DNA from 4 places in the Streptomyces sp. SLBN-31 genome. Region 4 is predicted to be linked to each of the others. Evidence: riboswitches for the same ligand, from Rfam matches in the RefSeq annotation. Region 4 holds a riboswitch; each other region holds the start of a gene.

Region 1 (5,164 bases), on a different contig from region 4:
AAGGGACCATTCCGCGTCCTGTGCCACCAGCGCTCCGGTCCGTACGGGCTACTCCGAAAACGGCTCGCGTCTTCTTTCGCGGGGGCGCTACCGTTTTTTCATGCAGCGCGCCCACGTGTGGTCCACGACGACGCCGGAGAGTGTCCCGGCGCGCTGATTCCTGGACGGAAGTCCGAAGCCCCGGGGCGAGTGCCCCGGGGTTTCGTCGTCGGCCGGTCGCTCGCCCTCCCGCACTGACGTGAGGAGAACGACCATGTACGACCACCACCGCCTCGGCCGTGAGCTGGAACTGTTCGACACCGACCCGCTGATGGGCGCGGGGCTGCCGTACTGGCTGCCCGACGGGGCGACCGTGCGGCACGTGCTGGAGGAGTACGTCCGGGAGGTCGAGCGCGCCGCCGGGTACCGGCACGTGTACTCGCCCGTGCTGGGCAAACGGGAGCTGTACGAGATCTCCGGGCACTGGTCCCACTACAGCGACGACATGTTCCCGCCCATGCGGCTGGGCGGTGAGGAGGTCGTGCTGCGGCCCAGTCTGTGTCCGCATCACGCGCTCATCTATCGGTCGCGGGCACACAGTTATCGCGAACTGCCCCTGCGCATCGCCGAGGTGGGTGCCATGTACCGGTCCGAGCTGTCGGGTGTACTTGGTGGGCTCACCCGGGTGCGGGCCATCCAGCTCAACGACGCCCATGTCTTCTGCACCCCTGATCAGGCCGTCGAGGAGGCCCGGGATGCTCTGCGTCTCATTCGGCGGGCCTACGCCGATCTGGGTATCCGGGCGGCCCGCTTTCGGCTCTCCCTGCCGGGGGAGGGTGGTAAGTACGTTGCCGGGGAGGGGATTTGGCAGCGGGCCGCTGGGTTGCTGCGGGAGGTGCTGGATGGCGAGGGCGTCTCGTACGAGGCCGTCCCGGGTGAAGCCGCCTTCTACGGGCCGAAGATCGATGTGCAGGTCGTCGACTCCGCCGGGCGTGAGGCCACCCTCTCCACCGTGCAGATCGACTTCCACCAGCCCGAACGATTTGGCCTGCACTACATCGGCGCCGACGGCGCGAAGCACCGGCCCGTGATGGTGCACCGCAGCATCATCGGCAGCGTGGAGCGGGTGGTCGCGCACCTCGTCGAGGAACACGGCGGCGCGTTCCCGGTGTGGCTCGCGCCCGTGCAGCTCGTGGTGCTGCCGGTCGCGGAGGAGCAGCGGGACGCGGCGGAGGCGCTGGCGCGGCGGGCGCGGGCGGTGGGGCTGCGGGTCGAGTCGGTGGGACCGGAGGGCGGCAGTCTGGGTGCCCGGATCCGGGGCGCGCGGCTGGTGCCGTACCAGGCCGTGATCGGTGCCCGCGAGGCCGGTGCTGACCAGGTGGAGGTGCGGCTGCGGGACGGGTGGCGGGTGGGTGCGATGTCCGGTGCGGAGCTGGTGCGGCGGATCGGGGAGCGGGTCGCTGAGCGGGGTGGCGAGCTGTGGGGGCGGGCGTAGGCCGGTGGTGGTGCGGGGCCGCGGCGGGGGGTGTCCGTCCTCGGTCGGGCGGTGCCGGGGGGGGATGTGCTGTTTCTTGACGCCCGACACTGCGGGCGGGCACCCCCCGCCGCGGCCCCTTCCGTCGTACGCGGCTGCCCCACCGCTTCTGGCCCGGGTGCGACAGGACTCGTAGAGTCGCTGGTACGGGGGTGTCGAGAGGAGTTCGTCGTGGTGGGCATTCCGGTGATCATCGACTGTGACACCGGTGTCGACGACGCCCTGGCGCTGTTGTTCGCCGTGCGGCATCCGGGGCTCGATCTGCGGGCGGTGACCTGCGTCGCCGGCAACACGGACGTGGACGGCGTTGTCCGTAATACGTTGACCGTGCTGGAGCAGGCCGGGGCGCCGGACATTCCGGTCGCCCGGGGGGCCGAGCGGCCGTTGATCGAGCCCGCGCGGCCCGCCCCGGTGCACGGGGTGGACGGTATGGGCGATCTCGGGCTGCCCGCGCCCCGGCGGCGGCCGGTCGACGTCGATGCGGTGACCTTGCTGCACAGGGCGATCGTCGGTTCGCCTCGTCCGGTGACGCTGATTCCCACCGCTCCGCTGACCAACATCGCGCTGCTGTTGCGGACCCATCCCGAGGTCACCCGCAACATCGAGCGGATCGTGTTCATGGGCGGCGCGGTGGCGACCGGCAACGCCACGCCCGTCGCCGAGTTCAACGTGTGGCACGACCCCGAGGCGGCCGCGGTGCTGCTGACCGCCGGGGTGCCGATCACCATGTACGGGCTGGACGTCTTCACCCAGGTCGTCGTGCCCGGTGCGGACGTGCATCGGCTGCGGGCCAGTTCCGAACCGGGGACCCGGCTCGCCGGTGAGCTTCTCGCCCATCGGCCCGCCCATCCCGGTGAGGCGCCCGAGGCCGAGGAGGCCGGTGGGCTGGGGGACGCGGGGGCCGTGTGCGCGGTCGTCGATCCGGCGGGGATCGGCACGCGGCTGCTTCCGGTCGAGGTCTCCCTCGCGCCGGGGGCGACGCGGGGGCAGACGATCGTCGACCGGCGCCCTCGGCCCGGCGAGGCCGAGCACCATGAGGGCGACCGTGAACAGGCCCTGGTGGATGTGGCGTTGGACGTGGACGTGGAGCGGTTCGTGAAGTTGTATCTGGAGACTGTGGAGCGGGCCTAGTCCGCTTCGGCCGTGCGTGCGGTCCAGCGCTGTTCCACCTTCGCCAGGCGCCAGTACGTCAGTGCTGCCGCCCATACGACGATGAACAGGCCGACGATGACGTAGCCGATGTTGCCGACGTCGAGGCCTGCGAGTTCCATCGTGCCGATGAAGAAGGCGACCACGATGGACAGGCCGGTGATGGTCAGGTTGTAGAAGACCTTGCGGACCGGGTTGGAGAACGCCCACTGGTAGGCGAAGTTCATGAAGGTGCCGTCGAGCGTGTCGAACAGGCACATCCCCGCGGTGAAGAGGAGCGGCAGGCACAGGATCGCGTACCAGGGCAGGCCCGCCGCCGCTCCGGAGCCGGCCATGACCATGAGGGTGACCTCGGTGGCCGTCTCGAAGCCGAGCCCGAACAGGAAGCCGACCGGGTACATCTGGCCGGGGCGGCTGATGGAGCGGGTCAGGCGGCCCAGGAAGCGGTTCATGAAACCGCGGGAGTCGAGGTGGCGTTGGAGCTCGTTCTCGTCGTACGTGCCCGCCCGCATCGCCCGGAAGACGCGCACGATGCCCACCAGGGCCACCAGGTTGAGCGCCGCGATGAGGTAGAGGAAGGCACCGGCGACGGTTGTTCCGAGGAAGCCGAGGACCTGGTGGGTACCCGAGTTCTGGTTGGTCACCTTGTCGGCGAGCTGCGTGCCCGCCGCGATCATCACGGCCAGCACGATCACCACGCTGGAGTGCCCGAGCGCGAACCAGAACCCGACGGACACCGGCCGCTTGCCGTCGGCCATCAGCTTGCGGGTGGTGTTGTCGATCGCGGCGATGTGGTCGGCGTCGAAGGCGTGCCGCACGCCCAGTGTGTAGGCCGTGATGCCCAGGCCGATGCCGAAGGCCTTGGAGCCGACCTCGTAGTGGCCGGGGACCACCAGGAGGAAGAGGATTCCGAAGGCGACGATGTGCAGGGCGGCGATCACCGCCACCAGTCCCGCGGTCTTGACGGTGTCCTCGCGTCGCCAGCGGAAGGAGGCGTCCTTGGTCTCGGGCAGGGTCATGCCATCAGCTCCAGCACCTCGTGGATCTTTCGTGAGCTGCCGTGGCCGGTCTCCTGGCTTACGGGTCGTGCGTCCGTCGTCCCTGCCTTCCCAGCCGTCGTGAGACGACCAGTGGCTGTCCCTTGCGGGACGCGGGACGGGGACTCCCCGATTTCAGTGGCGAGGGCCGCTCCGGTATCGCACCGGATTCCCGAACGCCACGGCCCGCTCACCGTAGGCGACCCCACGTATCCCTGCATAGCTGCGCACCTGCGCAGGTATTCAAGATCACATATGGGGCTGCGAGGATGACCCCATGCATCTCGTCCCGGCCGATCGCGCAGACCGGCGCACCATCGACGGCCACCGGGTGTGCGACGCCATCGCCGCCATCGGTGACGAGGCCCATGTGCGCATGTGGGCCGACCGCTTCTCCCTGCTCGCCGACCCCAAGCGGCTGGCCCTGCTGCTCGCGTTGCACCGCACGGGGCCGCTGGCCGTGTCCGACCTGGCGATCGCGACCGGTATGAACGACCCGGCCGTCTCGCAGGCGCTGCGGCTGCTGCGCGCGGCCGGTGCGGTCGCCGGGGAGAAGGAGGGGCGGGTCGTGCGCTACCGGCTCGTCGACGAGGACGTACGGCTGCTGCTCAAGCACTGTGCCGCCGACGCGAGCTGACGTGCGGATGTGACGGACGCCCCGGAGCGGGGGATCCCCGGGGCGTCCGTCGTTCGGGAGTGGTCTAGGAGCGGGCGCCGCGTCGGCGTCGGCTCGCGACGACGATCGCCGCGCCGCCGGCCAGGAGCACCGCCGCGCCGCCGGCGATCATGCCGGAGTTGCCGCCGCCGGTCTCGGCGAGGTCGCCCCCGCCGCCGTTCGGCGTGGCCGCCGGGACGCTGGTGGACGCGGACGCCACGGGGGTGTCCGGTGTCGACTCCGAGGCGCTCGGCGTCGGGGTGGACGGGGTCGTGGAGGGCGTGGCGGGGGGCTGCGACCCGGTGCTCGTGCAGTCCTTCGTGCCGCCGTTCCAGGACGCGATCAGCTTGTCCTTGATGACCGCGTGGTCCGGGCCGGCCGGCAGGTCGCCGTGCTCGAAGCCGTCGTTCGCGCCCTGCTTGCCGTCGAACTTCGTGGCGCCGCGGTAGAGGTCGATCTGCGCGAAGCAGCCCGCGTCCGGCACCGCGATGTCGAGGGAGTCGGTCCGGCCGGGCTTGACCGTCACCGTGTCGAAGTCGACGAGGACCTGCTGTCCCGAGGTGGCGAAGGTGGCGCCGTGGGCGAGGTAGGAGGCGAGCGAGGCGGTGCAGGTGGAGGCGTCGCCTGCGGTGCGGACCTTGATGTGGACCTTGCCGTCGTCGGTGGGTCCGAGGTTCTGGTCGTCGACCTTGACGGAGTCGTAGAAGTCCGTGCCGTCGAGGGAGAACTGGCAGCGGTCGGTCTCCGTCTTGGTGCCGGCGCCCGTCCCGGGCTTGTAGGAGCCACCCGACTTCCAGCCGTCTCCGCCGG
Region 2 (5,164 bases), on a different contig from region 4:
GGCGGGCGGCTGCTCGGCGGACGGGGCGTCCTTCGCCGTACCGAAGTCGATGAGCAGGGCTATCCGCTTCTCGCCCCGGACCGCCGGAGTCCGTGCGCAGATCGCCGCGAAGGACGTCGCGCCGCGTGGCTTCGCCGCGTCCCCCGAGTCCTCGCTGACCGAGAAGCGGAAGCCCTGGACGTCGCCGTCGGCGGGGCGGGCGGTGGAGGGGCCCTGGGTGGCGTAGGTCCAGTGACCGGAGTCGAGGGTCCAGAACGACCAGTACCGGTAACCGGTGGCCCCGGCCGGTGCGGCGAGGCCCAGGGTGAGGAACAGGGTCGTGAGGAGGAGGGTCGCGCGGCGCGTCACCGCTGACGCCTCCTGCCGCGGAGCATCAGCGCGAAGCCGATGAGGGCGCCGACGAGCAGGCCGCCGCCGACCGTCCAGGCCACGCCGAGGGAGTCCTCGTCCTTGCCGGCGGACGCCTTGGTGCCGTCCGGGCCGGCCGTCGGGTTGTCGTCGACGCCCGCGGGGGCCGGGCCGGTCGCGTTGAGCTTGGCGACGAGGTCCAGGCCGCCGAAGTCGTGGACGTCTCCGCCCCGGGCGGCGGACGCGGCGAAGATCAGCTGGGCGTAGGCGGCGGGACCGGCCTGGGCGGCCCAGTCGGCGGCGTGGGACTCCAGCCAGTGCAGCGGCTTCGCGGCCTGGGAGTTGAGGCCGGCGCTCGACAGGGCGACGACCGCGTCGGCCGTGTTGCCGTAGTCGGGCTGGGGCTTGGCGCCGGGCAGCGCGGTGGTGAGGTGGCCGCTCTTGGCGAGGGACTTGGCGAGCCAGGCGGCGCCGTTGTCCGCGGCGGGCTGGTGGCCGGAGTCGCTGTCGGGGTCCGCGCAGCCCGCGGGCGCGTCGGTGTCGTCCTGCCTGCTGCCCGCGACCGTCTCGCCGAGCAGGCCCAGCACGGCCGCCGCGGTGGCGTCGGCGTTGGCCGCGAGCCTGCCCTTCTTGTCGGGCTGGTAGGCGAAGGCGCCCGCGTCGGGGCCGTCGCAGGGCAGCGCGAGGCCGCGCAGGGCGTCGTAGGGGGACTTGCCGTCCTTGTGGAGGTTCGGCACCGTCACGCCGGCCTGGGCGAGGGCGCCGATCACGACGGACGTGGAGTTCGCGTCGCTGGCGCCACCGGCGGTGAAGCCCCAGCCGCCGTCCTTGTTCTGCACCGACTTCAGCCAGCCGACGGCCTTCGCCACCCGGCCGTCGTGGCCGCCGATCTCGGCGAGGGCCTGGACCGCGGCCGCCGTGCTGTTGGTGTCGGCCTTGCACGGCGCGCCGGCGGTGGCGCGGTAGGCGGCGAAGGAACCGTCGCCGCACTGCTGCCCGGCCAGCCAGGCCACGGCCGCGTCGGCCGGCTCGACGCCGACGGTGCGCTGCGCGAGCAGGGCGAGCGACTGGCGCCAGACGCCGTCGTACGTCGGGTCGGAGGTGCCGTAGAGGCCGGTGGGGAGCGATGCCGAGGGGGACGGCGAGGCGGCGACCGCGGGGGTCGCGCCGCCGAGTACGGCTACGGCGGCCAGCGCCGCGGCGCTGTGACGGATGACGCTCATGATCGGCTGCTGCCTCTCCCTGGGGAGCCGGAAAGCAGCACGGGACAGCCCCGGGCGGCTCGGCTCCGTATACCTCGACGGTGCCGTGTGGCGGCGGGGAGCCGGCACACGTGAGCCGGTCACGATCCGTACGGGGCACTCCGGCTGGCCGGTCCGGGTCGGACCGGGTCACGGTTGCGGGTCAGCGCCGGATTCGCACCGGCTTTCCCCCGTACGGGTGATGACGACCCGGACACTGTACCCGCGGGTCAGGAAGGTCTGAGCGGTGGCTGTGCGTGACGGAGGTCACCGACGCCGACGCCTCCGACAGCCGGCACAGCACCAGGGCCAGATCGCCGGCGGGACGGGCCCCGGGTTCTCTCGCGCCCGTGGGTCAGCCCACGACGGCCACCGCGTCCACCTCCACCAGCACCCCCTCCCGCACCAGGCGCGCCACCACCGTCGTCCGGGCCGGAAGCGGGTCGCAGCCGGTGAAGAACTCCCGGTAGACGGCGTTGAACTCGGCGAAGTGGGCGCGGTCTGCCAGGTAGCAGGTGCAGCGCACGATCGAGCGGCGGTCACCGGCCACGGCCGCGACATTGGCCAGCACCAGGCGTGCTTGCTCGGCGAAGGCGGCCGGCATTTCGTGGGTGCCCGGATGCAGGGGTCCCTGTCCGGAGGTGAACAGGAAGGGACCGGTGCGCACGCCCTGCGACAGCGGCGGTTCGGTGCCGTCGGAGAAGCGGACGTAGGGCGCGGCGTCGGTGTGCACGCGCTGCGGGCCGCCGCCGAAAGGCAGGACGAGGGTGCGGGCGGCGAGCAGCCAGGTACCGTCGGCGGCCCTGCGGAAGGCGTCCTCGTAGTGACCCACCTGGTACGGCGGCCCGGCGGGCAGGATGCCGCCCGGGTGGCCGTCCAGGCGGTACGTCGTGAAGTACGACGTGGCCGTGGCCGTGTCCGGACCCGTCACGGTGACCCGGACGTTGGACATCACGCGGCGCGAGAGCCGGTCGGCGGGACGGGCGCCGAAGTACGTCCGCAGCGCGTCCCGTCCCTCGATCCGTCGTTGGCCCTCCGGCCACTGGCAGACGCCGTCCTCGGTGAACAACTCGGCCACGGTGGCCGGTTCACCGAGATCGAGGCGGTGGACGAAATCGAGGATCAGGCGTTCGCAGGCGCGCTCGGCGAGAAGGTTCTCCATGAACCCGTATTCATACGCGGTCTACGGCTGTGTACGTCACCGTATTCATACGCGGTCGACGGCCGTGTACGTCACCGGATCGCTCCCCGGCACCGCCTCCGCCCGGCCCAGTTTCACCAGTCGTCGCAGATGCGCCTCCGCCTCGGAGACGGCGATGTTGCGCGAACCGTAGGGGATCTGCTCCCAGGGCCGGTTCCACTCCATGCGCTCGGCGAGCTGCCAGGGGGTGAGGGGCGCGGCGAGCAGGCTCAGGAGCCCGGCGAGGCGCTCCTCGTGGTGGGCGAGCAACTCCCTTACGCGGGACGGCCCGTCGGTGAAGGCGTGCTGGTGGGCCGGGAGCACCTCGGCGGGGGCGAGCCGGCCGACGCGTTCGAGGGAGTCGAGGTAGTCGCCGAGGGGGTCGGTGACCGTGGCGTCGTCCGGGTCCTCGTAGAGGCCGATGTGCGGGGTGATCTCGGGAAGCAGATGGTCCCCGGAGAACAGGCGTCCGTGGCCCGGCAGTCGGGAGGGGTGCTCCTCCTCCAGGTGCAGGCACACATGGCCGGGGGTGTGGCCGGGCGTCCAGATCGCGCGCAACCGCCGCCCCGGCAGGTCGAGCAGCTCGCCGGGCACGATCTCGCGGTCGGGCAGGGCGGGGGAGAGGCCGGGCAGGGCGGCGCGCGGGGCGGGGTCGCGCAGCGGAGCCACGTGCTCCTCCGGGGCGCCGGCGGCCGTGAGCTTGGCGGCCATGTAGGTGAACCAGCGGTCGGCCCGGGTCTCACGGGTGCGCCGGACGATCGCCGTGTCGGCCGCGTGCATCGCGATCCAGGCACCGGAGGCCTCACGCACCCTGCCCGACAGGCCGTGGTGGTCGGGGTGGTGATGGGTGATCACGACACCGTGGATCTCCGAGACGTCGGTACCGCAGGCGCGCAGCCCCTCCGCCAGCACGGACCAGGCCCCCGGGTCGTCCCAGCCGGTGTCGATCAGGACGGGCCCGCGGTCGGTGCCGACGACGTACACCAGGGTGTGCCCGAGCGGGTTGTCCGGAATGGGCACCCGAACGGACCGTATGCCCCCGCCATGATCGAACGTCTCCGCCATCTGCCCTCCGCTCCACGGCCATTGCCCACTATAACTAGAACTGGTATCAGTTCCTGAAACACCGTCAGAAACGAGGGCAGTGGTGATGGCCGAGCTCTTGGAACACGGACAGCTGTTCATCGGAGGGGAACTGACCGATCCCCTGGGCGAGGACGTCATCGAGGTGATCTCCCCGCACACCGAGGAGGTCATCGGGCGGGTGCCGCACGCCTCGCGGGAGGACGTCGACCGGGCGGTGGCGGTGGCGCGCCGGGCCTTCGACGAGGGGCCCTGGCCGCGGATGTCACTGGACGAGCGGATCGAGGTGGTCACCCGGATCAAGGACGCGATCGCCGTACGGCACGAGGAGATCGCCCGCGTGATCTCGTCCGAGAACGGGTCGCCGTACTCCTGGAGCGTCCTCGCGCAGGCCCTCGGCGCGATGATGGTGTGGGACGCGGCGATCACGGTCGCCCGGAACTTCACCTACGAGGAGCGGCGCGACGGCGTGCTCGGGAAGATCCTCGTGCGGCGCGAGCCGGTCGGGGTCGTGGCGGCCGTGGTTCCCTGGAACGTCCCGCAGTTCGTCGCCGCCGCCAAACTCGCGCCCGCGCTGCTCACCGGCTGTTCGGTGCTCCTCAAACCGTCGCCCGAGTCGCCGCTGGACGCGTACATCCTCGCCGACATCACCAGGGAGGCCGGGCTCCCGGAGGGCGTGCTGTCCGTGCTGCCCGCCGACCGGGAGGTCAGCGAGTACCTGGTCGGGCATCCCGGGATCGACAAGGTCTCCTTCACCGGATCGGTCGCCGCCGGCAAGCGCGTGATGGAGGTCGCCGCGCGCAACCTCACCCGCGTGACACTGGAGTTGGGCGGCAAGTCGGCGGCCGTCGTGCTGCCGGACGCGGACGTGGCGACGACCGTCGCGGGGGTCGTGCCGGCGGCCTGGATGAACAACGGCCAGGCGTGCGTGGCCCAGACGCGCATCCTGCTGCCGCGCTCCCGCTACGACGAGTTCGCCGAGGCCTTCGCCGCAGCGGCCGGCGCCCTCGTGGTCGGCGACCCGCTCGACCCGGCGACCCAGGTCGGCCCGCTCGTCGCCCAGCGCCAGCAGCGCCGCAACCTCGACTACATCCGCATCGGCCAGGAGGAGGGCGCCAAGATCCTCACCGGTGGCGGGCGTCCGGCGGGGCTGGACCGGGGCTGGTACGTGGAGCCCACCCTCTTCGGCGACGTCGACAACTCGATGCGGATCGCGCGGGAGGAGATCTTCGGCCCGGTCATCTGCCTGCTGCCCTACGGCGACGAGTCCGAGGCCCTGAAGATCGCCAACGACTCGGACTACGGGCTGAGC
Region 3 (5,164 bases), on a different contig from region 4:
TCCCCTCCGCTCAGGGAGGCGACCCCGTGATGGATCTCGTACCCCTCGACCCGCTCGCCGAGGGCTTCGCCCACCGGCCGGGTGAGGGTCTTCTCGCGGGCGAACCGCACCCGCACGGGCAGGACTCCGAGGCCCGGCACATGCCCCCGCCGGCTCTCCACCTCGTCCTCGATGTGCTCGCCGAGGACCTGGAAGCCGCCGCAGACACCGAGGATCGGGCGCTGTTCGGCGGCCCTGCGGCGCAGCGCGTCGGCCAGTCCCCGCTCGTGCAGCCACTCCAGGGCCCGGACGGTCCCTCGGGTCCCCGGGATCACCACCAGGTCCGCGTCCGCCAGCTCCTCGGGCCGGTCCACGAACCGCACGACGACCCCCGGTTCGGCGGCCAGCGCGTCGACGTCCGTGAAGTTGGACATCAGCGGGATCGCGCAGACCGCGACCCGCAGCACGTCCTCGCCCACCGGCGGGGCGGTGTTGGACTCCCGCACGGTCCCGCGCAGGGAGACCCGGAGCCCGTCCTCCTCGTCGATGCCGAGCCCGTGCCGGAAGGGCAGGACGCCGTACGTGCGCCGCCCGGTGAGCCCGTGCAGCATGTCGAGGCCGGGCTCCAGGAGGCTGACGTCGCCCCGGAACTTGTTGACCAGGAACCCCGCGACGAGCGCCTGGTCCTCGGGGGAGAGGAGCGCGACCGTCCCGAAGAAGGAGGCGAAGACGCCCCCGCGGTCGATGTCCCCGACGACCAGCACGGGCAGCCCGGCGTTCCGGGCGATGCCCATGTTCACGATGTCCGTGCGCCTGAGGTTGATCTCGGCCGGACTGCCCGCCCCTTCGCAGATCACCGCGTCATACGTGCCCCGCAGTTCGGCGAGACAGTCGAGAACGGTCCCGAGGAGCTTCTGCTGCCGCCCGCCGTGATACCCCCGCGCGCTCAACTCGCCCACGGGCCGGCCCATCAGCACGACCTGACTGCTCTGCTCGCCCCCCGGCTTCAGCAGCACCGGGTTCATCAGCGCGGTCGGCTCGATCCGGCACGCCTGGGCCTGCATGGCCTGCGCCCGCCCGATCTCGGCGCCCTCACGCGTCACGAACGAGTTCAGGGACATGTTCTGCGCCTTGAACGGCGCGACCTTGACGCCCTGTCGCACCAGCCAGCGGCAGATCCCGGCGGTGACGACGCTCTTGCCCGCGTCGGAGGTGGTACCGGCGACGAGCAGCCCACCGCCGCTCATGACGCACGTCCCCTCAGCAGGGCGCGCGCGGCAACGCTCACGCCGAGCGCGAGCAGTCCGACGCGCCGCGACAGCCGCACGGCCCGCTCGATGTCCCCGACCTCCACGGGCCGCCCCTCCCTGTTCAGCACGGGCCGGTGCTCGACCCGCCCTCCGTACGACAAGGTCCCGCCCAGGCGCACCCCGAGCGCTCCCGCGAACGAGGCCTCCACCGGACCGGCGTTGGGGCTCGGGTGCCGGCCGGCGTCGGCGCGCCAGGCCCGTACCGCCCCCGCCGGGTCACCCCCGGCGACCGTCGCGAGCCCGGCCGTCAGCCTGGCCCCCGGCCATCCGGCCACGTCGTCCAGCCGCGCCGAGGCCCACCCGTAGCGCCGGTAACGGGCCGACCGGTGCCCGACCATGGCGTCCAGTGTGTTCACGGCCCGGAAGCCCAGCAGCCCCGGCACACCGCCGACGGCCCCCCACACCAGCGCCCCGACCACCGCGTCGGAGGTGTTCTCGGCGACCGACTCCACCACGGCCCGCGCGATCCCGTCGGCGTCCAGCGCCTGCGGATCCCGCCCGCACAGATGCGGCAGCCGTGCCCGGGCGGCCTCGACGTCCCCCGCCTCCAGGGCCCGTCCCACGGTCCGTGCCTCGCGCGCGAGCGACGTGCCGCCGACCACGGCCCAGGTGGCGGCGGCGGTCAGCGCGACGGAAGCGGTACGGGAGGGACGTACGAGCGACTGTGCCGCGGCGCCGAGGGCCACGGCACCGCCCACGCACACGGCGGTGTGCAGCGCGCCCCACCCGCGGTGGTCACGCCACAGCACTCTTTCCACGGCGCCGGCGGCACGCCCGAACACGGCGACCGGATGTCCGCGGCGTGGATCGCCGAGGAGCTGGTCACCGAGGAGTCCGGCGGCGGCGCCGTACGCGAAGACGCGATCGGCCCGCACCGGCTCAGCCCGCCAAGGGGTCGGGCGGGACCGGGGTGGTGAACCTCAACAGGCAGCCGCGCATGGCGATATGTCCTCACTCAGGGTGTCCGCGCCCTGGTTCGACGAGACCGGCGGTGGGAGTTCCTGGCTCCCGGGGCTATCTACCCCGGTGACAGTGGCGGGACCGCGCCGGAATCTCACCGGCTTCCTCCCTTGCCGCCGTACATGGCTCCGGCAGTCCACCACGCGCCCGAACGGCAGTCAACTTGCCGTTGACCTGCGACGCGGGAGTGTGCTGAGGCCCACACGCAGGGGGTCGCCGGGGTCACCGGAACGCGTGATGCCGGGACGGATCACCGTCCCGGCATCACAGGTGCGTTCGAGGCTCAGGCCTTGTTCATGATCAGCGAGATTCCGTACGCGACGGCCGCCGCGCATCCCGCGAAGGCCACGTAGGCCCCGGTCGCCGCGAGAGCGGCCGAGTTGCCCTCGGCCACGGCCCGCTCCTTGCGGGACAGGCCCATCACGCCGAGGGTGAACAGGGCGACGAGACCCACGGTGACCGCGAGGCTGACGCCGAAGACGGAGCCCAGAGCTGCCCAGTCGATCTTCATGCTGCTGATTCCTTCGTTACCTGATGCTCGGGACTCAGACGGCGGCCGGCGGGTTCACCGGCTCCGTGGTCGGGGTCGTGGCCGGCGCCGCGATGGTGGCCGTCAGCTCCTCGGTGACCGTGCCCGCGGGCGGCGGGGTCACGGCGGCGATGGCCGTGGTCACCACGCCGGGCGGTTCCTCGGTCTCGTTGACGTTGGACGCGTCGACGACCTCGCGGCGCGAGAGCTTCCAGATCGCGGCGCTCGCGGCGACCAGGAAGACGGCGACGACGGCGGTGCCCCAGTCTCCGAGGTCCGTCACGGACTCGGCGCCCGCGCCGACGAGCGCGGCGGCCGGGAGGGTGAGAACCCAGGCGACCAGCATCCGGGTCGCGGTCGACCAGCGCACCACACCGCCCTTGCGGCCCAGGCCCGCACCCATCACGGAGCCGGAGACGACGTGCGTGGTGGACAGCGAGAAGCCGAGGTGCGAGGAGGCCAGGATCGCCGTGGCTGCGCTGGTCTGGGCGGCGAAGCCCTGCTGCGGCTGCAGCTCGGTCAGGCCCTTGCCCATGGTGCGGATGATGCGCCAGCCGCCGATGTAGGTGCCGAGCGCGATGGCGAGACCGGCGGAGAGGATGACCCAGGTGGGCGGGTCGGCGTCGGGGGCGACGACTCCGCCGGCGACCAGGGCGAGCGTGATGATGCCCATGGTCTTCTGTGCGTCGTTCGTGCCGTGCGCCAGGGAGACCAGGCCGGCGGAGGCGACCTGCCCGGCGCGGTAGCCCTTGGCGGAGGCCTTGCCGTCGGCCTTCTTGTCCAGGGTGTAGGAGAAGCGCGTCGCGAGGAACGCGGCCAGACCGGCCACGATCGGTGCGGCGAGCGCCGGCAGGAGAACCTTGGTCGCGAGCACGTCGCCGTGCACGGCACCGAAGCCGGCCGAGGCGACGGTGGCGCCGATCAGACCACCCATGAGGGCGTGCGAGGAGCTGGAGGGCAGCCCCACCAGCCAGGTCAGCAGGTTCCAGAGGATCGCGCCGACCAGAGCGGCGAAGATGACCTCGGGACGGATGCCGGTCTCGTCGACGAGACCCTTGGAGATCGTGTTGGCGACCTCCACGGAGAGGAAAGCGCCCACAAGGTTCAGCACGGCGGACATGGCCACCGCGACCTTGGGCTTGAGTGCACCGGTCGAGATGGTCGTGGCCATCGCGTTGGCGGTGTCGTGGAAACCGTTCGTGAAATCGAACGCGAGTGCGGTTACCACCACAATCGCGAGGATCAGCGAGAAGTTTTCCATTTACCCAGGCAATCGTTCGAAGTCATCGGACGGTTGACCGTAAATAACCTGGGTGAACGGAAGATGAACTGAGGTGGGCATCAGGGTGTCGGAAAACAGCCGTCCGGGGTGAACCGGCTCGGCACGACCACCTGGCTCCAGTCCACCATGCCCGTCTCGCTCGGCCCGTGGCACCCGTGCCCGGCGCCGGAGGTTGTATGCGATGTCGAGTCGGAGCGTCGGTTTCCGTCCTGAAGTGCCCCACCCGGAGACGGGCCGGCACCCTCTTTGGCAGGATCGCGGCATGGCTGATCAGCGGCGGGACCAGGGTGACGGGCGGGATCTCCGAAAGGACGCGCGGGACGTGCCGCGGGGACGGGCGAGGACCGCGCTCCCCGAGGAGACGCGCGCCTGGGAGGCCCTCGTCGCCACGGCCCGCCGCACCGTCACCGAGGGCCTGGTCGTCGGCACCTCCGGCAACGTCTCGGTACGGGTCGGCGACACCGTCCTGGTCACCCCCTCCGGCGTGCCGTACGACCGCCTCACCCCGGACGACATCACGGGGGTCGCCCTCGACGGGCGCCAGGTCCTCGGCACCCTGGTCCCGACCAGCGAGCTGCCCATGCACCTCGCGATCCACCGCTCCACCGACGCCCGCGCCGTCGTCCACACCCACGCCGTGCACGCGACGGCCGTCTCGACCCTCGTCCCCGAGCTCCCGACGATCCATTACATGTCCGCCGCCCTCGGCGGACCCGTCCGAGTCGCCCCCTATGCGACCTACGGCACCGACGAGTTGGCCGAGAACATGCTGCTCGCCCTCGCCGGCCGCTCGGCCTGCCTCCTGCAGAACCACGGCACGATGGCTTACGGCGCCACCCTCGACCAGGCCTACGACCGCACGGCCCAACTGGAGTGGATGTGCCGCCTGTGGCTGACGGCGTCCTCGGTGCCGGGCCTGTCACCGACCCTGCTGACCCGCGAACAGCTGGACGAGGTGGGGGAGAAGCTCAAGGGGTACGGGCAGCGCTGACCCGGGCGTCACGGGGTAACCGGGACGGCGTGAGCACACCACATCGCCGCCGCACGACATCACCCCGCCCCCGCCTTCCGCTGGCCGGTCACCGGTACCGCCAGGACACTGGA
Region 4 (5,164 bases):
CCAACTGGAGTTCTCATGGACATCGCCGCACTGGTCACCTGGGTGATCACCGCTCTCGGCGGCTTCTACATGCTCGGCACCTGGCTCTCACGCGGCGGTGCCCGCGGCGGCAGCAGCCACCTCCCGGTCCCGGTGATCTTCGGCCACTTCGCCCTCGCCGCGATCGGACTGGTCGTATGGATCGTCTACGTCGTCGCCGACAAGGAGGCTCTGGCCTGGACCGCCTTCATCCTGCTGGTACCCGTCGCGCTGCTCGGATTCGTCATGCTGGCCCGCTGGATCCCGGTCCACCGCTCGCACGCCACCGTCCCGGCGGGAGCAGGAGCAGGAGCAGGCGCCGCATCCGGAGCCGGAGCCGGACAGGACGTTCCCGCTGAGCGGCACTTCCCCGTCGCCGTGGTCATCGCGCACGGGCTGTTCGCCGTGGCGACCGTGTTGCTCGTCCTGCTGTCCGCCCTGAGTGTCGGGGGCAGCTGACATGTCCCAGCACCACGCCGCCCTGTCGCATTCGTCCGAGCCGATACCTCAGCAGGTGCCTGCCCTGCATGTGGTCTCCCCCGTCGAGCAGGAGACCGACCTGGCAGCCGCCGAGCAGGCCGCCGGGCAGTTCCTGCGAGCTCTGGGCATCAGCACCGACTCCGAGAGCCTGCGCGGCACTCCGGGCCGTATGACACGCGCCTATGCCGAGTTGTTCTCGCCCCGCTCGTTCGACCTGACGACCTTCCCCAACGACGAGGGGTACGACGAACTCGTCCTGGCCCGCAACATTCCCCTGCGGTCGGTGTGCGAGCACCATCTGCTGCCCTTCGTCGGCACCGCCCACATCGGCTACCTGCCGGGCCGACGGATCCTCGGACTGTCCAAACTCGCCCGCATCCTGGAACACTTCGCCTGTCGGCCACAGGTACAGGAGCGCCTCACCAAGCAGGTGGCGGACTGGCTGCAGAACCAGCTGCAGCCCAAAGGCGTCGGGGTGGTCATCGAGGCCGAGCACACCTGCATGACCCTGCGCGGCGTCCAGGCCACCGGCACCACCACCATGACTTCCACCCTGCTAGGCCTGCTGCGCACCGACGCCCGCTCGCGCAGCGAATTCCTCACACTGACCGGCCTGCCCGGCTGACAACCGCTCCCCCGCGTACCGAAAGACCCACTACATGGAAATCTGGATCAACCCCGGCTGCAGCAAGTGCGTCTCCGCGCTCTCGATGCTGGACGCGGAAGACGCCTCCTACACCGTGCGGCACTACCTTGAGGAACCGCCCACGGCGCAGGAGATCGAGGAGGTACTGCTGCGCCTCGGGCTGGAGCCATGGGACATCACCCGCAGCAACGAACCCGAAGCGGCCGAGCTCGGCCTTTCCGCACGGCCCCGCGAAACCGCCTCCCGCGCGCGCTGGATCAACGCGCTGGCCACCCACCCGTCCTTGATCCAGCGACCGATCATCACCGCGGACGACGGGACCACGGTGATCGGCCGCACACCGGACGCTGTCCGGTCCGTCCTGCCCTAGACGCGCCGTCGCCGCCGGCCCGGGTCTGCCGCGAACGATCCCCGGGCCGGCACGCGCGGCCTCAGCGACCCAGCACCACCGCCAGCCGCCGACCGGCTCAGCCGGTGACCGCCTCGACGAGGGTCCAGATGGCAAGGCCCGCCATGCAGAGGGCACCGAAGCGCTGCACGGTCTTCAGCGGCACCTTCTTGGCGATGAACCGCCCGGCCAGCAGGGCCAGGGCGGAGACAGACATCAGGGCGGCGGCGGATCCGATCGCGGTGGGCAGCCAGCCGTTCGTGGCGGCAAGGTTGGCCGTGGTGATCTGCGTCAGATCACCCCATTCGCTGATGAACACGGCCATGAAGGCAGTGGTGTAGACGGGCCAGAAACCGGTGACGGTCTTCCCGGCGGTCTCGTCCTCATCGTCGCCCGACCCTCGCAGCAGGACGACGGCGCCGAAGGCGAACAGGGCGGCGGAGACGAGTTTGACGGCCAGGGTGGGCAGCAGGCTGAGCAGGCTGCCGGCGCCCACGGCGATGGTCACGTGCACGACGAATGCCGTGGAGGTGCCGAACCACACGTACAGCGGCCGCATGCGGGTGCCCATGGCCAGCGAGGCGAACATCGTCTTGTCGGGCAGCTCCGCGAGGAAGATCAGTCCGAACGCGGTGACGAGCGCCACGGGGTCGAAGGTCATTACTGGTGCTTTCTGCCGGGGCCGGGCCACGGGCTCGTGAGGCACCCAGGCGGGCGACGGGAAGAACCACTCGGCCCGGCATGACGGAGCGGCCCGCACAGCCGTGCGGGCCGGGTCTTGCCTTGGCCGAAGGTCTCGTCCACCCCCGCACCATGTGATGCGAGAGCCCGGAGGCCGGGACATCCGTGGACATCCAGTATGTCGACCTGCCGGTGTTGCGGGACTACTCCCCTTCGCTGCCGACCAGTGTAACGGCCGCCGGACGGTCCGCAGGCAGCGGCTTCCGACACGAGGGCTCAATCCCCCTGTCTCCCTCACCAACGGCCGGGGTGCGCCGCCACGCGAGCACCGACTGCACCATCGCCGCATCCCCCTTCCGCCGCGAGATGCATCACTCCAGGTGGTGCGGTCTTGGCCATGTTCGCGACACGCGGTACGGTCGCTGGGATATCGACGACGGCAAGACGGAAGCCGGTGGGAATCCGGAACGGTCGCGCCACTGTGTGCCTGCGCCTCGCGAAGAGGTGGCGGCGAGTCAGACCCGTAGCCGTCGTCATGTGCACCACCGAGATGGGACGCGAACTCCCAGAGGAGGCCCTGCCATGGCGCAGCATGTCGCCCAGCCGACTGCCACCACTCCCGCTCTTCCCGCCAAGCTGCCGATCGGCGCGATCGCTCCTTGGGCGGTCTTCTTCGGCATCCTGATGCTGGTCCTGCTGTACTTCGTCGGCGCCGAGCAGGGCGCCACCTCCGTGTTCAACGGCACGGACGTTCACGAGTGGGTGCACGACGCCCGCCACCTGCTCGGCTTCCCCTGCCACTGAGGCAAGGGACACCGAGCGCTCCATGAACTCCGCAACGGTAAGAAACCTCCTCGTGCGCGGCATGCTCGCCGGCCTCGCGGCCGGCGTGCTCGCGCTGGTCGTGGCCTACCTTCTCGGCGAGCCGTACGTCGACAAGGCGATCGCCTTCGAGGAGGGCCACTCCCACGGGCACGAGATGGAAGTGGTCTCCCGCTCCCTGCAGTCCACCGCCGGCCTGGCCACCGGCGTCCTCATCTACGGGGTCGCCTTCGGCGGCATCGCCGCCCTCGCCTACGCCTTCGCACTCGGCCGCGTCGGCCGCTTCACCCCCCGCGCGACGGCACTGCTGCTGTCCGGCTGCGCACTGCTCACCGTCTACGTCGTCCCCTTCCTGAAGTACCCGGCCAACCCGCCGTCCGTCGGCCACCCCGACACCATTGGCAAGCGGACCACCCTGTACTTCCTGATGATGGTGCTCAGCGTCCTCCTCACGATCGCCGCCACGATCTTGGGCAAGCGCCTGGCGCCGTCCCTGGGCACATGGTGGGCGACCGTGGTCGCGGTGGCCGCCTTCGTGCTGGTGATCGGGCTCGCGTACGCGTTCCTGCCCGTCGTCAATGAGGTGCCGAGAGAGTTCCCGGCCACCGTGCTGTGGCGCTTCCGGCTCTCCGCGCTGGCCATCCAGATGGCTTTGTGGACCGGATTCGGTCTGGTCTTCGGCGAGTTGGCCGAACGGCTGCTGAATCCCAAGCCCGCCGCGGCTGCCACGGCACGCCAACCGGCGGCCGGCCTCAACTGACAGGCGCCGCCACACGCGAGAGGGTCCACGGAACCGTCCGAGGGCCCTCTGGCGTTTTCCGGCACCTCAGCCGTCGGTGTCCCGCCCGCCGAGAGGGCGCCCCACACGCAGGTTCCAGCGTCCCGCTCGGCCGCTGATCTCCGTCGCCGTGAGAGGCGCCACGTCGATGCGCCAGAAGACCGTCGGCGGCGCTTGCGACACCTGCACCACCACGGCCCGCACGACATCGGGCTCCACGACGGCGATCGTGCGGTCGTCCGCCACGTACTCGCTGTCCAGCCACTGTCCGATGCGCGAGCACAGCTGCTGCACCGACTCCCCGCCGTGAGGCGCCGAAGCCGGGTCGGCGAGCCACTGCGCCACCGCCTCCGGCTCGGCCGAGCCGACCTCGTCGAGCGTGCGGCCCTGCCACCGGCCCACGTGCAGGCCCGCGAGTTCCGCCCGAGGGTCACCCTCGCGCAGTCCGAGTGCGGCGGCCGTCTCCCGGCAGCGCAGACTGGGGGAAGTGAGGACACGGGCGGGCGAACGCGGCGTCCAGGCCGCCGCCCCGGCCCGCGCAGTACCGCTCTCATCGAGCGGGGTCCGGCCGTCGTCGAAGCGAGCCTGGCGCAGGGACGGGTTGCTCGCGGGCGAGATGAGGATGACGCGGCTGGTCACGCGGTCGCTCCTGGAGTCTCGAACATGAGTGGGACGCCACCGGACGGGCACTGCCGGAGCGCGTCTGAAGGCTATCGTTCCGTGCAACAGCCCACCTCACCGTGTCCGGAGCGCGCCGCGGCGGTCCCTGCCGGTCACCGCGGCGGCGTCCACCGAACGCGCCGCCAGTAGAATCGGCGTCCGTGGCGGACACCCAGTACGAAGACCTGTTGCGGCTGGTGCTCACGTCCGGGACGGCCAAGGCCGACCGGACGGGCACCGGGACCCGAAGTGTCTTCGGACACCAACTGCGCTACGACCTCTCGCAGGGGTTCCCGCTGATCACCACCAAGAAGGTGCACCTGAAGTCCATCGTGTACGAGCTGCTGTGGTTCCTGCGCGGCGACTCGAACGTCGGCTGGCTGCGCGAGCACGGCGTCACCATCTGGGACGAATGGGCCGACGCGAACGGTGACCTCGGCCCGGTCTACGGCGCGCAGTGGCGCTCTTGGCCCGCCCCGGACGGCCGGCACATCGACCAGATCAGCAACGTCCTCGACACACTGCGCCGCGACCCCGACTCCCGCCGGATGCTCGTCTCCGCGTGGAACGTCGCCGAGCTGGACAAGATGGCGCTGGCGCCGTGTCACGCCTTCTTCCAGTTCTACGTCGCCGACGGCAGGCTCTCCTGTCAGCTGTACCAGCGCAGCGCGGACCTGTTCCTCGGCGTCCC

The links. Region 4 has a riboswitch for cobalamin ahead of FBY22_RS16190 (CbtB-domain containing protein). Riboswitches for the same ligand answer to the same signal wherever they lie in the genome.
Region 1: linked by a shared signal. The riboswitch ahead of FBY22_RS41515 (HoxN/HupN/NixA family nickel/cobalt transporter) and the one ahead of FBY22_RS16190 (CbtB-domain containing protein) in region 4 are both predicted to bind cobalamin.
Region 2: linked by a shared signal. The riboswitch ahead of FBY22_RS33125 (prenyltransferase/squalene oxidase repeat-containing protein) and the one ahead of FBY22_RS16190 (CbtB-domain containing protein) in region 4 are both predicted to bind cobalamin.
Region 3: linked by a shared signal. The riboswitch ahead of FBY22_RS30055 (cobalamin biosynthesis protein) and the one ahead of FBY22_RS16190 (CbtB-domain containing protein) in region 4 are both predicted to bind cobalamin.

Annotation. Positions count from the first base shown of each region.
Region 1 covers NZ_VFNC01000003.1:845,488-850,651, forward strand. Annotated here, with positions in the region: gene thrS (threonine--tRNA ligase) at 254-1,474, shown strand; gene FBY22_RS41510 (nucleoside hydrolase) at 1,685-2,644, shown strand; gene FBY22_RS41515 (HoxN/HupN/NixA family nickel/cobalt transporter) at 2,641-3,681, opposite strand; cobalamin riboswitch at 3,707-3,922, opposite strand; gene FBY22_RS41520 (metalloregulator ArsR/SmtB family transcription factor) at 3,977-4,336, shown strand; gene FBY22_RS41525 (LAETG motif-containing sortase-dependent surface protein) at 4,401-5,164, opposite strand, start outside.
Region 2 covers NZ_VFNC01000002.1:2,872,451-2,877,614, reverse strand. Annotated here, with positions in the region: gene FBY22_RS33130 (SCO2322 family protein) at 1-348, opposite strand, end outside; gene FBY22_RS33125 (prenyltransferase/squalene oxidase repeat-containing protein) at 345-1,571, opposite strand; cobalamin riboswitch at 1,685-1,820, opposite strand; gene FBY22_RS45450 (RidA family protein) at 1,945-2,322, opposite strand; partial or broken gene FBY22_RS45445 (nuclear transport factor 2 family protein) at 2,320-2,751, opposite strand; gene FBY22_RS33115 (MBL fold metallo-hydrolase) at 2,797-3,834, opposite strand; gene FBY22_RS33110 (aldehyde dehydrogenase) at 3,920-5,164, shown strand, end outside.
Region 3 covers NZ_VFNC01000002.1:2,181,687-2,186,850, reverse strand. Annotated here, with positions in the region: gene FBY22_RS30060 (cobyric acid synthase) at 1-1,226, opposite strand, end outside; gene FBY22_RS30055 (cobalamin biosynthesis protein) at 1,223-2,164, opposite strand; cobalamin riboswitch at 2,264-2,406, opposite strand; gene FBY22_RS30050 (hypothetical protein) at 2,533-2,760, opposite strand; gene FBY22_RS30045 (inorganic phosphate transporter) at 2,795-4,039, opposite strand; gene FBY22_RS30040 (class II aldolase/adducin family protein) at 4,323-5,051, shown strand.
Region 4 covers NZ_VFNC01000001.1:3,521,471-3,526,634, reverse strand. Annotated here, with positions in the region: gene FBY22_RS16210 (hypothetical protein) at 16-477, shown strand; gene folE (GTP cyclohydrolase I FolE) at 479-1,123, shown strand; gene FBY22_RS16200 (ArsC/Spx/MgsR family protein) at 1,158-1,514, shown strand; gene FBY22_RS16195 (TMEM165/GDT1 family protein) at 1,612-2,193, opposite strand; cobalamin riboswitch at 2,614-2,759, shown strand; gene FBY22_RS16190 (CbtB-domain containing protein) at 2,796-3,017, shown strand; gene FBY22_RS16185 (CbtA family protein) at 3,040-3,795, shown strand; gene FBY22_RS16180 (histidine phosphatase family protein) at 3,862-4,452, opposite strand; gene FBY22_RS16175 (thymidylate synthase) at 4,635-5,164, shown strand, end outside.